One region of the Priestia sp. 53B2 genome, then DNA from elsewhere that is predicted to be linked to it. Evidence: riboswitches for the same ligand, from Rfam matches in the RefSeq annotation. Region 1 holds a riboswitch; each other region holds the start of a gene.
What was found. A riboswitch is a leader RNA that binds a small molecule or an ion and turns the genes downstream of it on or off. The one in region 1 is predicted to bind cyclic di-GMP.
Positions count from the first base shown of each region.

Region 1 (5,286 bases):
ATCTACTAGCGAAGTGTCTAATTTTATTGAACAATATATGTACGCTACAATTTCCTCAATTAACAGTGGAGACTTCTCTATTGCAGAGCCTTATATCGATTCTAACGGACCAAAATACAAGGAACAAAAAGACTATACAGCTTACCTAATCAAAAAAGGAATAACAGAAGATTTATTAAGCTTTAACGTAAATAGAGTAACGAAAATTGATGACTCTATGTATAAAGTATATACAACAGAAGAGTATGATATTTCGTACGGAGATGGATCTGTTAAGTACAAAAAATTCAACAGTATTCATAAAGTAAAAGAATTATCTGATGGAAGTTTGGGAGTTTATCAGCTTATTCGTTCAACGGAAGTAAAGTAAGAGCTGATAAATAGACTTTGAAAAAGCAAACAACTTAGTAGGTAAAAACAAATAAAAAAGACGTCTTCCATGAGAAGACGTCTTTTTTATATATCAAACCCAATACCTGGGATACTGCCGGTCTTGAAATAAATTATTATACACGGTAGAAATCAGTACAACTACACATGCACAAATCATAATAATACCTAAGTATCCCCAGCCTGCCTGAGTATTAATTGCGACAATCGCGCTAGCTGCAGCGGGAGGATGAACGGTTTTTGTAAGAATCATTAAAATAAGAACGAAGGCAAGCACAATCGCTATGGTGATGAGACTTCGATGAAATAAACTCCAGATAATAAGTGCAGAAACGGTTGCGAGCAAATGCCCTCCAAGCACGTGGCGAGGCTGTGATAAAGGGCCTTTGTGTGCCCCGAAAACAAGTACGCAGCTCGCGCCAATCGGAGCAAGCGCCATTGGATAACCAAGCGCTAGTGCAATCGCGCTGCTGATAATAATCGCAATTAAGCCTCCGATTGAAGAAACGACCGCATCTCTATAATTAATTTTCGGTTCTTCTTTTAGTTCTCCTTTCATCTTTTTAGCATAAGAGCTTAAGTAAGATAGAAAGGGGCTTTTTGTTTGAGAGAAACTTTTTTCAATTTGCATTTCTTCTTTCCTTTCTCTTTTGTAAGTAAAAGTTGTTTGTCAAGTTGTATGTCAGAACATCTGCTATATTAAGTTAGTTTATAAGAAAAGAAGGATTACTGGAAGAGGAAAAATATCTTTTTTTATTGGAAATACTTTTGATGAACGAAAAAAGGCGGGATAAGGGAGAAAAGGGTCTCTATGTGCAGTAAGAGCAGGAGAAATGTATAATATACCTAGAGGTGACTAAATTATGTATCTAGTAGACTACCATCATCACACGAACAATTCATTTGACTCACAGGCAGTCATGAAAGAAGTGTGCGAACAGGCTGTAAAAAACGGCATAAACGAAATTTGTTTTACCGAGCACTTTTCATTAAATCCATTAGCGCCAACGTATGGTCATATGGATTTTGATAAATATGAACGAGAACTAGCGGAATGCAGAGATCAGTTTCAAGATCAGCTAGTGATTAAAAAAGGAATTGAAATTTGTGAGCCGCACTATCTGAAAGAAAAATATCAAAAAACAATGCAGCAGGAGAACTTTGATTTTATTTTAGGATCTGTTCACAACATTAATAACATCAAGCTTCGTAAACATTTGGAGCTTAATGATAAAGAAGCAATTTACCGTGCTTATTTTAACGAAATGTATAAGCTCGTAAGCGAAGCGGATATTGATGTGCTGGCTCATTTAGATTTAATGAAGCGCTATACGTTTGATCAATATGGCATTTACGACTTTCACCAATTTAAAGATATTCTTGCAGATATTTTGAAAAAAGCAATCGAGCGCAATATCGGAATTGAAATTAATACTTCAGGTATAAGAGGGAAGCTGGGTGAGGCGCTGCCGGCACTTGAAGTTGTTGGGCTGTACCGTGATTTAGGCGGAGAAATCTTAACGATTGGATCTGATTCGCACTTTGCAGAAACCGCAGGAGCACATATGAAAGAAGCGGTTGAAATGGCAAAGCAATGCGGATTTACGGAGATTTATACGTTTGATCAGCGTCAGGGAAAAGGAATTCGCATTTAATATAAGCGTATTTCATTTTCTTCATAACGAAAAACATAAATTTTATCCATTAGAAGAATAAGGAGAACTGGAAAAAGCACGCTCAAACAAGAGTGTGCTTTTAAAATTCACTTCCGCTTAAACTCCGATAAAAATTTCCGGACCTCTTCTGCGGTAAGTCCGAGTGTGCGAGCTATTTGGATAAGACTTACCCACTCTTGATCGATTGACAATACATTTTCTTCTTTCATTACCATTCATCCACCCTTTGCCAGGGAACCCAGCCATCATAGCCAAAAGCGGCCTTAGACCTGAAGCTTTGCGTCACTTTTTTTCAATAGTTTTGCCTTTGTCTGGAGAATTTGTAATAGTTCTTACATTGGTAACTCAGGCTATTTTATAGCAAAAATTTCATAAAATGTGTCGAAATAGGTCGATTGTTATAAAAATAAAAATCAATCAATTGGTGAGTTCATTTTTTTTCTGAACTTTAAATAACATTGAAATTCCACAAACTCTTCTTTGGTCATGCCGTCTTTAATTGCTTGCTCAATTAAGTAAAGCCAGTCTTTGTTAATGAGTGGTTTTGAAGATGATACAGGATGACTAATCTCAGCTTCAATTAATTCATCAATCGTTGTATTAAGGGAAGACGCAATTTTATTAAGCATGTGAAGAGAAGGGTTATTGTTTAGCCCTTTTTCTAAATGAGATAAATATGATTTTGAAATTTTGGCATTTTCAGCTAGTCGTGTAATTGAATATCCTTTTTTTAATCGCAAACTTTTAATTTTGGCTCCTACCACATTCAGCCCGTCCTTTTTTTATGTCTTTTGTTCATTATAATGCATATACACTTATTCAGTACGTGTTTATCCTAAAAAATGTTCTTTATAAAGAAAAATATTTTTAACTTTAAAATCATTTTGATACAAAGGTCTCTGGTAAAATTCATATCTAGTTCATATGAATCGTTCACAATACTAATAGATAAACACAAGACAGGAGAGATGAACGTGACGTGGAACAACGAATGGAATAAATGGATCAATCATAATGAATTACAAAGTGAATTAAAAAAACAAATGAATGACATGACGGAACGTGAACGAGAAGATGCGTTTTATAAACAGCTGGAATTTGGAACAGGAGGCATGAGAGGCGAGCTTGGCGCGGGACCGAATCGCATGAATATCTACAGCATTCCTTAAAAGATAAAGGAAAAGAGAGTTTGTCATTAAGATAAATAATTCCTACCTCTAAAGGAATTATTTATAATCATTAGAATGCTTTAAGCGGGTAGCACAATTTTTAGACAATATACAATAAATTCATTAATTTATACTAGGAAAATTTGTATGATAATCTGTTTATTAATCAAGCGAGTAATAAAAATATATTTAACGAGAACATGAAACGAAATTACAAATAGAAAAGTCTCTTCTTAAATAAGGTTTCTTAGTAAATATATACCTATTTATCCTAAAGTACTTCCTTTGTAACCAATAATGTAGTATTTTGAAGATATTTGATAATAATGGGAAGGAAGTTATGTTGAATGTCAGTTGTAGACAAAGCATTTGCAGTAACTAAGGGAAGTTTGTTAAAATTTAAACTTTCAAAATCAGGTAAGTTACCACGATTAAGAGGGGGCTGTTCAGTAAAATCTCAAGGCCAGATTGTAGCAGGAGACAACTTATCAATTACTGGGCGTCCCATAAAAGTAAGCTTGAATACAGAGAACAAAGAATCGAAAATAGTATTTGGAAATAATGTATTTATTAATTACGGGGTAGATATAGGTTGTGCTAGATTAGTTAGAATCGGGGATAATGTAAAGATAGGTCCGTTGACAAATATAATCGACAGTAACTATCATCTTGTAGATTCTAATGATTCTTTAAAGAGTGAGCAAGTAGTGATTGAAAATAATGTCTGGATTGGACGAGGCTGTTCAATTTTGAGCGGTGTAACAATAGGTGAAAATTCTGTTGTTGCAGCTGGAAGTGTAGTAAATAAGGATGTACCACCTAATGTCCTAGTAGCCGGTTCTCCAGCAAAAATGGTTAAAAATTTAGAAATAAAAGACGGATGGATCAGAGAATAGAAAATTATAGTGAAGGTTACATAAAACATCCCCATTAAACTATTAATGGGGATGTTCTTATATAGCTATTTATAAATTTGAAGGTCAGGAAGTTCTTCAAGTGTAATGACATAAGGGCTATTATAAACCCTCAATAAATGCTCTCGGCTATTTATAATACCATCTTTCAAGTATTCATCTTTCCACGTAAGAAACCAACTCCATGAGATATGATAATCCTTCAAATCAGTTGGTTCAGGAATCGGTCCATTTTCTGATAAGCTTACAAGCTTTTTGTTGTTTACAAGTGAATTCAGTCGGTCATATTGTAAACTTATAGCATTGTAGTTCCCAGCTTTAGGATAGGAGTCATAACTGACAATATCTACATATTTATCACCTGGATACCAATCTTCAGATACAGAATTCCATACCCAAATAATATTATTAATTTTGTGATAGTAAGTTAAGCGGTTATACATCAGTTTGTATAGCTGTTTTGCTGGTTCAGGACCTTTGGCGCCCCACCAAAACCATCCTCCTTCGGCTTCGTGCAACGGTCTAAATAGGATTGGAACTTTAGCATCTTGCAGTCTTTTTAACTGTACAGCAATTGCATCGATATCCCGTAAAAGCAAGTGGTAATCTTCAGAGTCTTTATGATTCATAGCATATTGAAGGTCAAAGGTCGTTGCACTTTTATAGGATCCTTTGTACCATTCTTTTCCAGGTTGTTTAATAAGATCTTTAGGAGCGTTCCAATGCCATGAAAATGTAACGATTCCTCCTTGCTCATGCCATTTAATTGCTTCTTCTACTTGATTTGATTGACGTCCGTAAGCAACTTTAGACGGAGAATAATCAGTAAAATCAAACCCTGCAACGGCAGGCTTCTTGCCGATATTATTATTTAGCCATTGAACACCAGACATATCCTGTTGGCCAGATAAAATTTTCTTTCCGTATTGATCTATAAGAAAATTCATTAATGATTTAGTCTCTTTTGTTGCATGTTGATTTACAGGTTCCTTATTAATCGAAGCTTTGTCATTTTTATATGTGGAAGTATTCGATGCAGAACCAGGAGTAAGTTTAATGTAATCTAAATCGTAATAACCCCATCCGGATCTTATTTTTATAGTGTTTTTTCCTTCATGTAACAGTACTTTCCCCACA
Region 1 is NZ_JBLZXA010000020.1:471,114-476,399, forward strand. It holds gene ACN6NE_RS16525 (zinc ribbon domain-containing protein) at 1-370, shown strand, start outside; gene ACN6NE_RS16530 (HPP family protein) at 464-1,021, opposite strand; gene ACN6NE_RS16535 (histidinol-phosphatase HisJ family protein) at 1,254-2,045, shown strand; gene ACN6NE_RS16540 (anti-repressor SinI family protein) at 2,153-2,281, opposite strand; cyclic di-GMP riboswitch class I at 2,296-2,382, opposite strand; gene ACN6NE_RS16545 (helix-turn-helix domain-containing protein) at 2,480-2,830, opposite strand; gene ACN6NE_RS16550 (hypothetical protein) at 3,041-3,235, shown strand; gene ACN6NE_RS16555 (acyltransferase) at 3,583-4,131, shown strand; gene ACN6NE_RS16560 (glycosyl hydrolase) at 4,197-5,286, opposite strand, start outside.

Region 2 (5,286 bases), on a different contig from region 1:
CATTGTGAACCATTAATATATGTGTACATTAAATCTGTTGTTACCATAATTAAAGTTATCGTTAGTCTTCAACTTATATATCGTAGAGAAAGTATGCTTATCTTTTATTGGTTAGATATGCCGTTTTTCATTTGGCTTCTACTCGTCATTGTTTGTACGGCTGCTGGTGTCATCTTAGTTCCACGCCCTCTTGTTATCCCATAAGTGGCAACAGCCCCAATCCCAAGCCCCAATAACGAAAACATCCCGCTTCTGTTATTCCGTCTCTTCCCAAATATCCCTCTATTATTGCGACCGAAATTAAATAAGGAAGTTAACCAGCGTAAATTGTTCATTATGCGAATACCTCTTTTATATTTGTTTGAAAGAACATACTCTTCCAACGCCTTTATTTTTTGACGACTTTACTTATATATACTGGAAAATGATACTACCCCTTTTCATTTTCATATTATTCCCTGTAATTATTCTTGAAAATAATGCGGATTTTAAAAGATATACGAATATTACAAGGAGTGAAGACAAGATGAAGAAAAGAAAATATTTATTTGGTCTCCTATCAACCATTTTATCTGTAGGATTCCTTTTTGGTTGTAATGATAAAAAGGATGAAGCTGAGCCTGATCCAACTGAAGAACCTTCGGAACAAAAGGCAGAGAACAATCGTAATAACAATAGACCACTAAATGTTGGGGACCAACTCGATAGAAATTGGAATGATAAAAAGGATGAAGCTGAGCCCGATCCAACTGAAGAACCTTCGGAACAAAGAGCACAGAATGCTCGTAACAACAATGGGCCACTAAATGTTGGATATGATCCTAATGGGGATGATAATAATAATGACAATAATCAAACACGATTAGAAGTAGCTGATAAGGCTGCAGATCGTATTGCTAAATTAGACGAAGTAGACACTGCGAATGTGATTGTTACAAACCGAAATGCATACGTGGCTGTTGTTTTAAAGAATGGAGCAAACGGAGAAGTGACCGATCGTTTAAAAAAGAAGATTTCAGATCAAGTTAAAGCTACAGATCGGGATATTCGAAATGTATATGTGTCATCCGATCCTGATTTTGTGAATCGTATGGAAGGATACGGAAACCGGATTAATGAAGACGCGTCAAGAGATGGTCTATTTGAAGAGTTTACTGAAACCGTTCGAAGAGTATTTCCTAACAATCGTTAAATTAAAAGGATGATGCGTAGTAAGTCAATTACTATGTTCTAGAAAAGATAAACCTCCTTGGATTATAAGGAGGTTTCATCTATGTTTATCCTTCTCCACTTAAGAGGGATTTTTTATTATATATTTTTTTAATCCGCAATTCGCACATTTACATAAGACAATATTTACGTATTTAGTCTTCATCACGATCTGCTCTAAATGCATCATCGGATACTGAATTTAATTGATGGTTAAGCTTTTCGAAGTTATCTTGTTTTACCTTATTTATCATAGTAGCTTCACTAGAAATATTAGTTTTTTGTCTAGTATCTGCATTTCCACTAACTCCAAAACCAACATTGTTATCTGTCATAAAGATTCACCCCTTAATTATATTGTGTAGAGGTTATCTAAATAAATAACAGGGAGTAAGAGGAAATTATTAAATATTCTTTTTCATACCACAGTTGGTACATTCACGCAGAAACCTACCGCCGTCCACGCTGCTTTTAATACAAGGGCTAACTATACTAACAACTCTTCTTTTTGTTTTCATATAAAAATTTTGATTCTATCTCTGAAATTAATTTTCCAAGGCCTTGTTTGCTTAATATTAATTTCCCATTCAAAAACTCAAGATTATCTTCTGATTCTTCACCAGTCACTAAACATCTCTTAATAACATTGGTTTTAATAACAATTTTTTTCATTACAATAGTATCTCTTCGCTTATGTATTTCTAAATAGTCATTTTCTTTTAATGATAATTTCCCTCTTATTTGTTTTGGAATAACAACATATCCATTTTGATGTATATGTCGTCTAATAGGTTCCAATCCGTTAACAGTTCCTAAAGAATCAAACTTTCTTACCACAATATCTGCATTATGTATAAAGAACTCTATACTTGGGTTATTCTTACTAGGGTTTAATAAAGTAATAAATTCATCCGATAATTGAATCTTTCCTGACTTCTGAACTCTTACTTTAAGATTCATATACGATCCTTCCTTCATTAAAATACACATTCAACATCATATAATAAAAAGGGTTTAGATAACAAATACTATTCTTCATACCACACTTCGTACATTCATGCAGGAACTTATCACCTACCAATTTCTTTTCCGCATCTAATACATCTCCCAGAAGAAATTTCTATTTTATGCTGATTCTTAGCCTTACACTTGAAGATTTTTTTAAAAAACTCTCTCACTTTAAATTCTCCTTTTACCAGGTAAACAAGCTGTCATAGTCATTTGACCTTAGACCTTTGGTTTTACATCTGAGTCTTTCGATTAGTTTGCCTGTATTTTATTGTTATTATTTTACATTTAATTATATAATTAGAAATATATGAATTTTTTACATAAATCAGTATAGTTGATAAACGAGGAAAGTTCACTAGGTCTTACGATTTATTTTACATATAAATCCATCCAATACCTAAGATATAATTAAATAACAATTACGTTCCAATTGAGAGTCAAAAGATATATTTCAAATTACTTGTTGCTATAAAACACTTACGCTTATATGCCTGAAAGGTTGAATTACTATTTTAGTTCGTTGTCGTACATAAATTCCTTGTACTGAATTTATGTACTCTCTTTTATGTATAAGGCTTGTAGTATGATGAAATACCAGAATATTTTACTACTGAGCTCTTATCATATAACCTCGTTTAGATGCTTCTAGTTTTCTTTTTAATCACCTTCGCAAATTCACTAGTTTAGGGCTCTAAGTACTTTTCGCCTCGAAAAGAAATGAATTTCTCGTAATCTTTCATTTTTTATTATCATTTATTTATCCGCTAAATAAACTCCCCTGAAACTATTTAAAAAAGCATACACATTTCCAAAGCATCTACATAGTAGATACTCCCTGACTTAACGACAACTAAAAATACCTATAACTATCATAGTTGAAATTTTTAGAATAGCGTTGGTTCTGCATATCTACGTCATATAGAACGTCACGATAACCGCCACTCAACTCTTTGATAAATAGGAGGGCGCAGTATTAAATATCAGAATTTGTCCTTTAAATATTTTTTGATTGTTATTGAAGTTTATTGGAAGGAGCTTGTTCACTATAAAGCGAATTTATGACATAGGCGATGAAAATGAAGTTAATTTGTAAAACCGACAAAATTATTGAAGAGGAAGGATATCTAAAAAAACATGTAGCTAAAAAAGTAGGTGTTTCACCAACTCAATTATCTAATTGGATTGCAGTTAATAATTATCCAGGTGCTGATAAATTATTTATGTTAGCAAAGGTGCTAAATAGAAAAGTGGATGATTTATACGAATTTGATAAAGAAGATGGCTCAAAGAAAAACTAAAAAGGTGGAGATACACTTGGCAAATAGACCTCCAGTAAAAAAGGACATGAAAGAGCGATTAATTAAAGAGGCTGGAATGAAATGTGCAAATCCAGGATGTACTAATTATCGGGTTCATATTCATCACATTCAAGAGTGGGCAATTTATAAAACCCATGATGAAAAACATATGATAGCTATATGTCCAGCGTGTCATGATGAAGTACATTACGGGGTTCTAAAAATTGATGATGCAACCGTCTATCGGTGGAAAAATATAAAAAGAACAAAAAATAATAGAGATCAACTATTCATTGAACCTGATTTAGATTCTAAATTATTATTAGGAACTATTAATGTCACAGGCCCATCGGGTGTAACTGTATTCGAATTATCCAATAGTAATAAATTAGGGTTTAAGTTGGTAGATGGAGATATTTTTTTAATGAATTTGAGTATCAGAGATTTAAAAAATGAGGAAACAATCAAAGTAGTGGAGAATCATGTAAAGTATAAATTAGATGAGAAAATAGAGTATACAAGAAGACCTGGAAGAATCAAAATCACAACATCAAACTTTTTAGATTTTATACCATTATGGGCTTTACCTAAAATGCTTAGCATAGGTTATTCTCTTGAAAAAGGTATTTTAACTCTTTTGGATGTAGAAGTTATGGAACCGGGCTTAGTCAAAGTTAAAGGCCTTTGGTCAGATAATAACCAAGTTGTACTTATTACAGATGAGGCACTCTCTTTTATCTTTCCATATATAGAGAGACCTTTAACACTTATAGGTGGTGAAAGCACCACTTATCGACATATGGGCAAAGTTTCAAAGAGTCTTTTCGGCTTTAAATAACTAATTTAAAATCAATTCCAGGAGGGAATATATTTTTTTAAAAAAGGGTCCTCAGCATCTAACTGCAAGACCCTTTTTTAGATATTTTCACTTAACAATGAACATAAGTTAGTAACCTTTAGATTTCAATACAGCTTGTAGTTTACCTTTTGTATTAGGACCGTATGTTCCATCCACTTCATATGGTAAGTAAACTTTCTGGAAACGTGTTACAGCATCTGTTGTCTTAGCTCCATAGATTCCATCTGCTGCACCACACTTAAAATACACAGCATTTAAAGCCTCCTGAAGCTGTTTGATTGCGCTCTTATCCGTTGAACCTACCTTAAGCACCCCTGAAGGAAGAGGATATTTATATTCTGACTGATTTTTTTTAGGCGTTTCTGGAGTTGGTGTATAAGTATTCTTTGCGGTACCGAATTTAATTGTTTGACCGATTTTTAATTGAGATGGTTTTACATCTGGATTAGCCGCAATTAAATCCTCTACAGTAATACCTTCCTTTCCATCTTTTAAAGCAATAGACCAGAATGTATCTCCTTCTTGAATTGTATATAAGCCAGGTACTGGATCAGGTTGTTTAGCTTCTGGAAACATATCAGATAGTACATCTTTAAATGCCTTATTGTAATCAAATACGCAGCATGCTTTCCAGCTATACCCGGGCATTTCGCTATGCGCTTTGTCATACTTACCAATTCCATCAGCTATTAAAGCTTTATGCAAGTCAATAATAGAACGAATAGTTGCCTCACTAAGCTTATCCGCACGATAATCCCCGATAACACAGATACCAAGTCCAATGCTGTTGCTATTTCCAACGTGATAGCTTTTCTTAGAAATGTCCACGCAATAATAAATAGTCGCTTTTCCACCCATAACATGCTTAGGATCAATGATTAGATGGTATGCAATTTCTGGCCAGCCGTT
Region 2 is NZ_JBLZXA010000027.1:630,883-636,168, reverse strand. It holds gene ACN6NE_RS23820 (hypothetical protein) at 105-335, opposite strand; gene ACN6NE_RS23815 (YhcN/YlaJ family sporulation lipoprotein) at 527-1,192, shown strand; gene ACN6NE_RS23810 (hypothetical protein) at 1,365-1,544, opposite strand; gene ACN6NE_RS23805 (DUF8096 family protein) at 1,614-1,727, opposite strand; gene ACN6NE_RS23800 (AbrB/MazE/SpoVT family DNA-binding domain-containing protein) at 1,702-2,169, opposite strand; cyclic di-GMP riboswitch class I at 2,405-2,489, opposite strand; gene ACN6NE_RS23795 (helix-turn-helix domain-containing protein) at 3,297-3,518, shown strand; gene ACN6NE_RS23790 (HNH endonuclease signature motif containing protein) at 3,535-4,356, shown strand; gene ACN6NE_RS23785 (peptidoglycan-binding protein) at 4,465-5,286, opposite strand, start outside.
Region 2: linked by a shared signal. The riboswitch ahead of ACN6NE_RS23800 (AbrB/MazE/SpoVT family DNA-binding domain-containing protein) and the one ahead of ACN6NE_RS16540 (anti-repressor SinI family protein) in region 1 are both predicted to bind cyclic di-GMP.

Region 3 (5,286 bases), on a different contig from region 1:
GCTCAGTTTCTAAATGGTCTCATGTTACCGTGTATTCAGATTGGCATCAATACGATGATCTTACAGAGAACAGAGGCTGCTTTTATTGGCAGGGTCAATGGGATTCTAAGCCCTCTTTTTACAGGAGCCATGGTATTGACGATGAGTGTAGCTGGTATTCTAAAAGAGCAGTTTTCATTAGTTGCCATATTTGAAGCAGCAGCAGTCTTGTTTATTATAGGTTTGCTTTTTATATTACCTCTATATAATCTAAAAGAGGAGACAAAGCAGGAAGGTATAGAATTAGGAGAGTAAAAAATTAGTTATGAATGCTTATCTAAATACCTATAATGAAAAACAAAGCATTTTCGTTGTAAAAGTACAACCAAAGGAAATAGAATAAAATACGTTATGTTTTAATTCTAAAAGACGTGGTACACATATAGTACAGTATCAATATCATGTAGAATTGAATACTGTGAAAGGTTAAATACTTAGCTTAATGAAGGGACTGGTTCGGTTTTGAAAGACGTAACAGCGACTTCAGCAAATGTATTATCCCAATTGACAAGTAGGTATTGTGATTTAACGAATGGTACTCTCGTTATGAACCGTTATACGTAACGAAAGGGCCTCACATGGGCAAATGAACATGAGAATTATTTTTAGCAAGAGAGGGGAGCCTGCGTCATTTTTGATGCAGGCTCTTTTTATGTTGAAGCTATAAAGTAAGGCAAATAAGGTATTGAGTCTGAATATTGTTTATAGATACAAGTTCTACTTAATTTGAATAATTGTTGATAGATGTAATGTTTTGTAGATAACTTAGTTGCTCCCACATATTGAATATTTATCCTATATCAAGTACAATAAGTTGAATATAAGTTCAACTTAAAAGATGAGGTGTTTATAAATGAAAATTTCACGTTTTAATAAAGACTGCGGTAACTCTGTTGATATGAACATTATGGATGGATATCTATTTGATTTTCCAACGAATGTAGTTGAACTTCAAAAAGAAGCAGCCGACTCCTTTTTCACAGATGCGGTTACAGCTCCAGAAGAATTTAAGAAGCGCATTTTACTTTCTACAACCATTGAGGGCGAAGAGAAAGAGCGTTATTTCTTAGTAGGTGACATTGCAGCTAGTCAATTGCTAGCTAATAATCACATTAATAAATTACATAATAAAATTACAAGTCATATTCCATACATCACTTTTTTAGCTGCCATTGCGTATTACCATGCGTTACATGCGAAAAATAAAAAAGACAATACAATTGAAATTGACTATTTTTCTACCATGTTACCAATCTGGCTACTTAAGAAAGAGAGCACATTTGGGGCAGCTCAAAAAGCCATGGCTAATCGCTTTTTAGGCGACCATTCGTTTACTGTGCATACACCTGGATTTGAAAATACCTTAAAGGTAGTAGTAGAAGAAAGTGCATGCTTAAAAGAGGGAGAAAGTGCACGTTTTGCGTTAAAAAAAGACTTAACACTTCAAGATCGTGAAGATGCGAATGAGTATGTAGAATGTGAAACGGTCATGGTGGATATTGGTGGAGGTTCCATTGATGTGGTTATTCTACCTGAAGGGTTGAAGGCTGCCAATAGCCGTGAATCGTTCCAGAGCATTGAAGGAATTCCGTATTTAGCGCATATTGATAAATTGCGCAAAGAGAAATTCCTAGAATTATTTACAGACTTACGTGCCTTTGATCAATTTATTCTTGATAACTACAGTAAGCAAAAGTTTGTATTGAAAAACGAGAATACAGGCGAATCCATTGATTTAACAAGCACAATCAAATCTTCACTACGAGAATATGTGGAAATCTTATTGGCTAAATTAAATGATGTCGCACCACCACCAGCAAATAAACTGCGTAAGTATGTATACTGCGGCGGGGTAGCTCCTACTTTAGAAGTCGCTATCATGAATAGTATGCGTGACAAAATTGGAGAAGAACGTACGGAGAAGTATCATAAGGTTCCCCAAGATAGCCGCCATTTAAATTTATTTGGCTTAGAGATTCGTAGTATTGGTTACGTTCAAAAGAAGCAAGCAGCAGAGAAGAAAGCCGTTAAATCCTAACAACGTAGGTGATGGGGATGTCAGAGCGTCAAAATGCGTTTACGATTAAGACAAATCGATTGAGTGATGAAGTTTATAATAAACTAGCTAAATATGCAAAATCCCGCAAGTTAGGGGATTATATTTCATCTTTAATTCTGCGTGATCTAGATGATTCATCTACAGGAAGAAAAGCAATTGAAGACAAAAAAACCTACGAAATGTTTGAACATATCAAGAATGAATTAGCTGATTTAAAGGCATTAGCAAAAACAACAGGTTTTGTAGGAAGCGATTCCTTCAAAGAAGAAGAGCCTTCAAAGGTTCCCCAACTGAAAGAAGGAAAGATTGCAGATTTAGAAAATATATCTGGCTCATTAGACGATGACGACTTAGAAGAATATAACGATTTTTAAACAGTAAAGCCACTAGAAACATACTAGTGGTTTTTTCTGTTTTTATTTTAAAGATTTACCTTACAATGAGATTGCTACTTCCTTAAATATTAGCGTGGGAACAGTTAAGGCGAGGCTTCATCGAGCAAAATCTTTATTGAGAAAGATGTATGCGAAGCAAGGTAGTGATTAGCTGGATATTTATTTATTTTTTATAATGCTATTTATATTAATTAGTAATAGGTTATAAAGGGTTTTAAAAAATAAATGATAATACTTATTTTTACATAATTCGACACCCATTATATAGTAAGATATTTATAAATTTACATATTGAGATAAAGGCAAACTAGTTGAAAGACTAGGACGCAAAGCTACAGGTCTAAGGTCAAGTGGCTATGGCAGCTGAGCCCCCTGAATATCTGGAGGTAATTTTTATAGACAGTAAAGGACAATTAGTAGCACAAGAACTAAGTCAAGAATGGGTCAAACTTATAAAGGAAGCTAGAGAATTGGGATTAACCATTGAGGAAATTAAGAAGTTCTTAGAAAGCAAATAAACACTTTAACCATAAACAACATTAATTATAATTAATGTTGTTTATAGTCATTTAATTCTTGAGATTTTCTATTCAAAACTCCTTAAATTCCTCTGGAGTAATGGTGGAATTCATCGCTTCTTTAACTAAAGCTAGCCATTCCTGGGGAAGGGTAGTATCATGGTTTAAATTATTCATTGCAATATTCCTCCTCTACAACTTGTCCTATTATAAAACAAATTAATTTGTAATATAACCCATAATGTTAAAAATATTACTTTTAACCTATTATTTTCTTATTAATAATACATTTGGAATTCCCTCTGTTTATTTAGTTTATAAAAAATCAAGATTTAATAACATAGGTATGCTAATAAAGGCATAAAAAATAAATGGTGGGTACATTCAAAGTTAACCTTTATTTATGAAGTACATTTGAAAGGATTTTTATTAATGAAAGAGGACGAATCACTTAAAGAATACTTAATAATTGATAATATGGGGAGGGTAAAGATACCACCTCTGTTTTTAAAGCATGTTAATATCCAGCCATCTGCTACAATACAATTCTTCACCTACAAAAATTATTTTATTATGAAGCAGATTGAAGCTTCACCGGTATTTTTAGAGAAAAAAATGAAGTTGAACAATTTAATTAGAACTATCGATCATTTAGGCTATATTGTAATTCCAAAGATACTCCGTGAAATACATGATATGAATTTATGTGAAAAAATAGGAGTGAAATTAATTAACAAGAATATTATTTTCTACAAAAAAAGAAAACAGAATAAATCCCCAGGTCTAATAAAAGAGCCTATAGAACCTGAATTAAATAGGTTATCTTTACTTAAAATAAAAGAAGGGAAGATAAGGCTTCCTAATTTTTTATTGGAATCATTTAATCTAGAAGTAAGTATGCAATTACAGTTTTTTACTAAAGACCAAGGCACCATTGTTGCAAAAAAACACCGATATGAGTTTTTTACAGAAGGAAATCTTTTCTTTACTGGGCAATCGCGCGTAGTAAACAAAGATAAATACTTAAACATCCCTAAAAAGCTAAGGAATTATTTAAACGTCAATAACGGTGACGTTTTGGAAGTTAAAATAGAAGGAGATAAGTTAGTTATAAAGAAAGCTACTTAGAACGAAATACGAGTTAAACACTTATATCCAGAAGAAATGGATGTTTTCTTTTATAGTTGAATTCAGGTTACTAATAATTTTGTAATAGAAGGAAACCTACTTTATTATTTATAATAACATCCCTGTTTTTATCAAAGAGACAGTTGAGAACAATACTCTTATTAAATAAGTTGGCTTTTTCAATGAGAACCAATACAAGTAGGGAAATGAGCATTTCTCTAAAGTGCTGAAATTTGCATCGAATGGGCAATCATACGCAAAACAAAAGTTAATTTCGTTAGAGAGTGTTTCACTGTATGTTAAAAGCGTCCCTTAACTAGGTTTTTATTTATAAATGATTGTGATGAAAAAGCATCTTTCTAATTAGAAGGTGCTTTTTTCGTTTCCTATAAAAATATAAAAAAGAGGAGAGTTTTTATGAAGAACAATTTTTATGAAATCAATGACAGTTCTTACCTTTTTAATGGTTGCATTATGTGGAGTAGATCAGGGGAAAACAGAAAGACCTACTGATAGGGAATACAATACATCAGTAGGTCTTCACTATAGATTCTTACGCTTTATTTACATTTGTCGCCTGTGGACCACGTTGTCCTTGTTCAATATCGAAACTCACTTCTTGTCCCTCATCCAGGGACTTAAAGCCTTCCCCTTGGATAGCTGAGAAGTGAACAAACACATCTTCTCCATTTTCACGTTCGATAAACCCGAAACCTTTTTCAGCATTAAACCATTTCACTTTACCATGTTCCATTTTTACTTCCTCCTACGATATAGAAAATAAACTAGATGATGAATTAAATCTAGCTTATTTATTATATTATCTGAATAAAGATATTTTAAACTTGAATTATTACATTGACTAATTCTACAAAATTATTCTTTCTATTAGACGGCTAAAGGATAGCGATGTTGATGCCCTGCCTTACCTTGTTCTCTATTAATTGACAACCGAACGTATGTTTGATAAAATATAAGTAATCACTTGTATCAGACTATCTTTCGCTTTCATCATTTATATGTTGAAAGCTATTTTTTTGTTTCGTTTAATCAAAAAGAAAAACCTAGAGGTTTAATAGTTGCAACTAGGGTCTTCAAAAGTTCTTTGTTTCAATTTCAGCTGTAGAATTTTACACGATTTTCAATA
Region 3 is NZ_JBLZXA010000041.1:32,429-37,714, reverse strand. It holds gene ACN6NE_RS30380 (MFS transporter) at 1-294, shown strand, start outside; gene ACN6NE_RS30375 (Alp7A family actin-like protein) at 893-2,077, shown strand; gene ACN6NE_RS30370 (hypothetical protein) at 2,095-2,472, shown strand; partial or broken gene ACN6NE_RS30365 (RNA polymerase sigma factor) at 2,528-2,644, shown strand; cyclic di-GMP riboswitch class I at 2,785-2,869, shown strand; gene ACN6NE_RS30360 (anti-repressor SinI family protein) at 2,850-3,011, shown strand; gene ACN6NE_RS30355 (anti-repressor SinI family protein) at 3,084-3,188, opposite strand; gene ACN6NE_RS30350 (AbrB/MazE/SpoVT family DNA-binding domain-containing protein) at 3,444-4,139, shown strand; gene ACN6NE_RS30345 (cold-shock protein) at 4,693-4,893, opposite strand; gene ACN6NE_RS30340 (nitroreductase family protein) at 5,256-5,286, opposite strand, start outside.
Region 3: linked by a shared signal. The riboswitch ahead of ACN6NE_RS30360 (anti-repressor SinI family protein) and the one ahead of ACN6NE_RS16540 (anti-repressor SinI family protein) in region 1 are both predicted to bind cyclic di-GMP.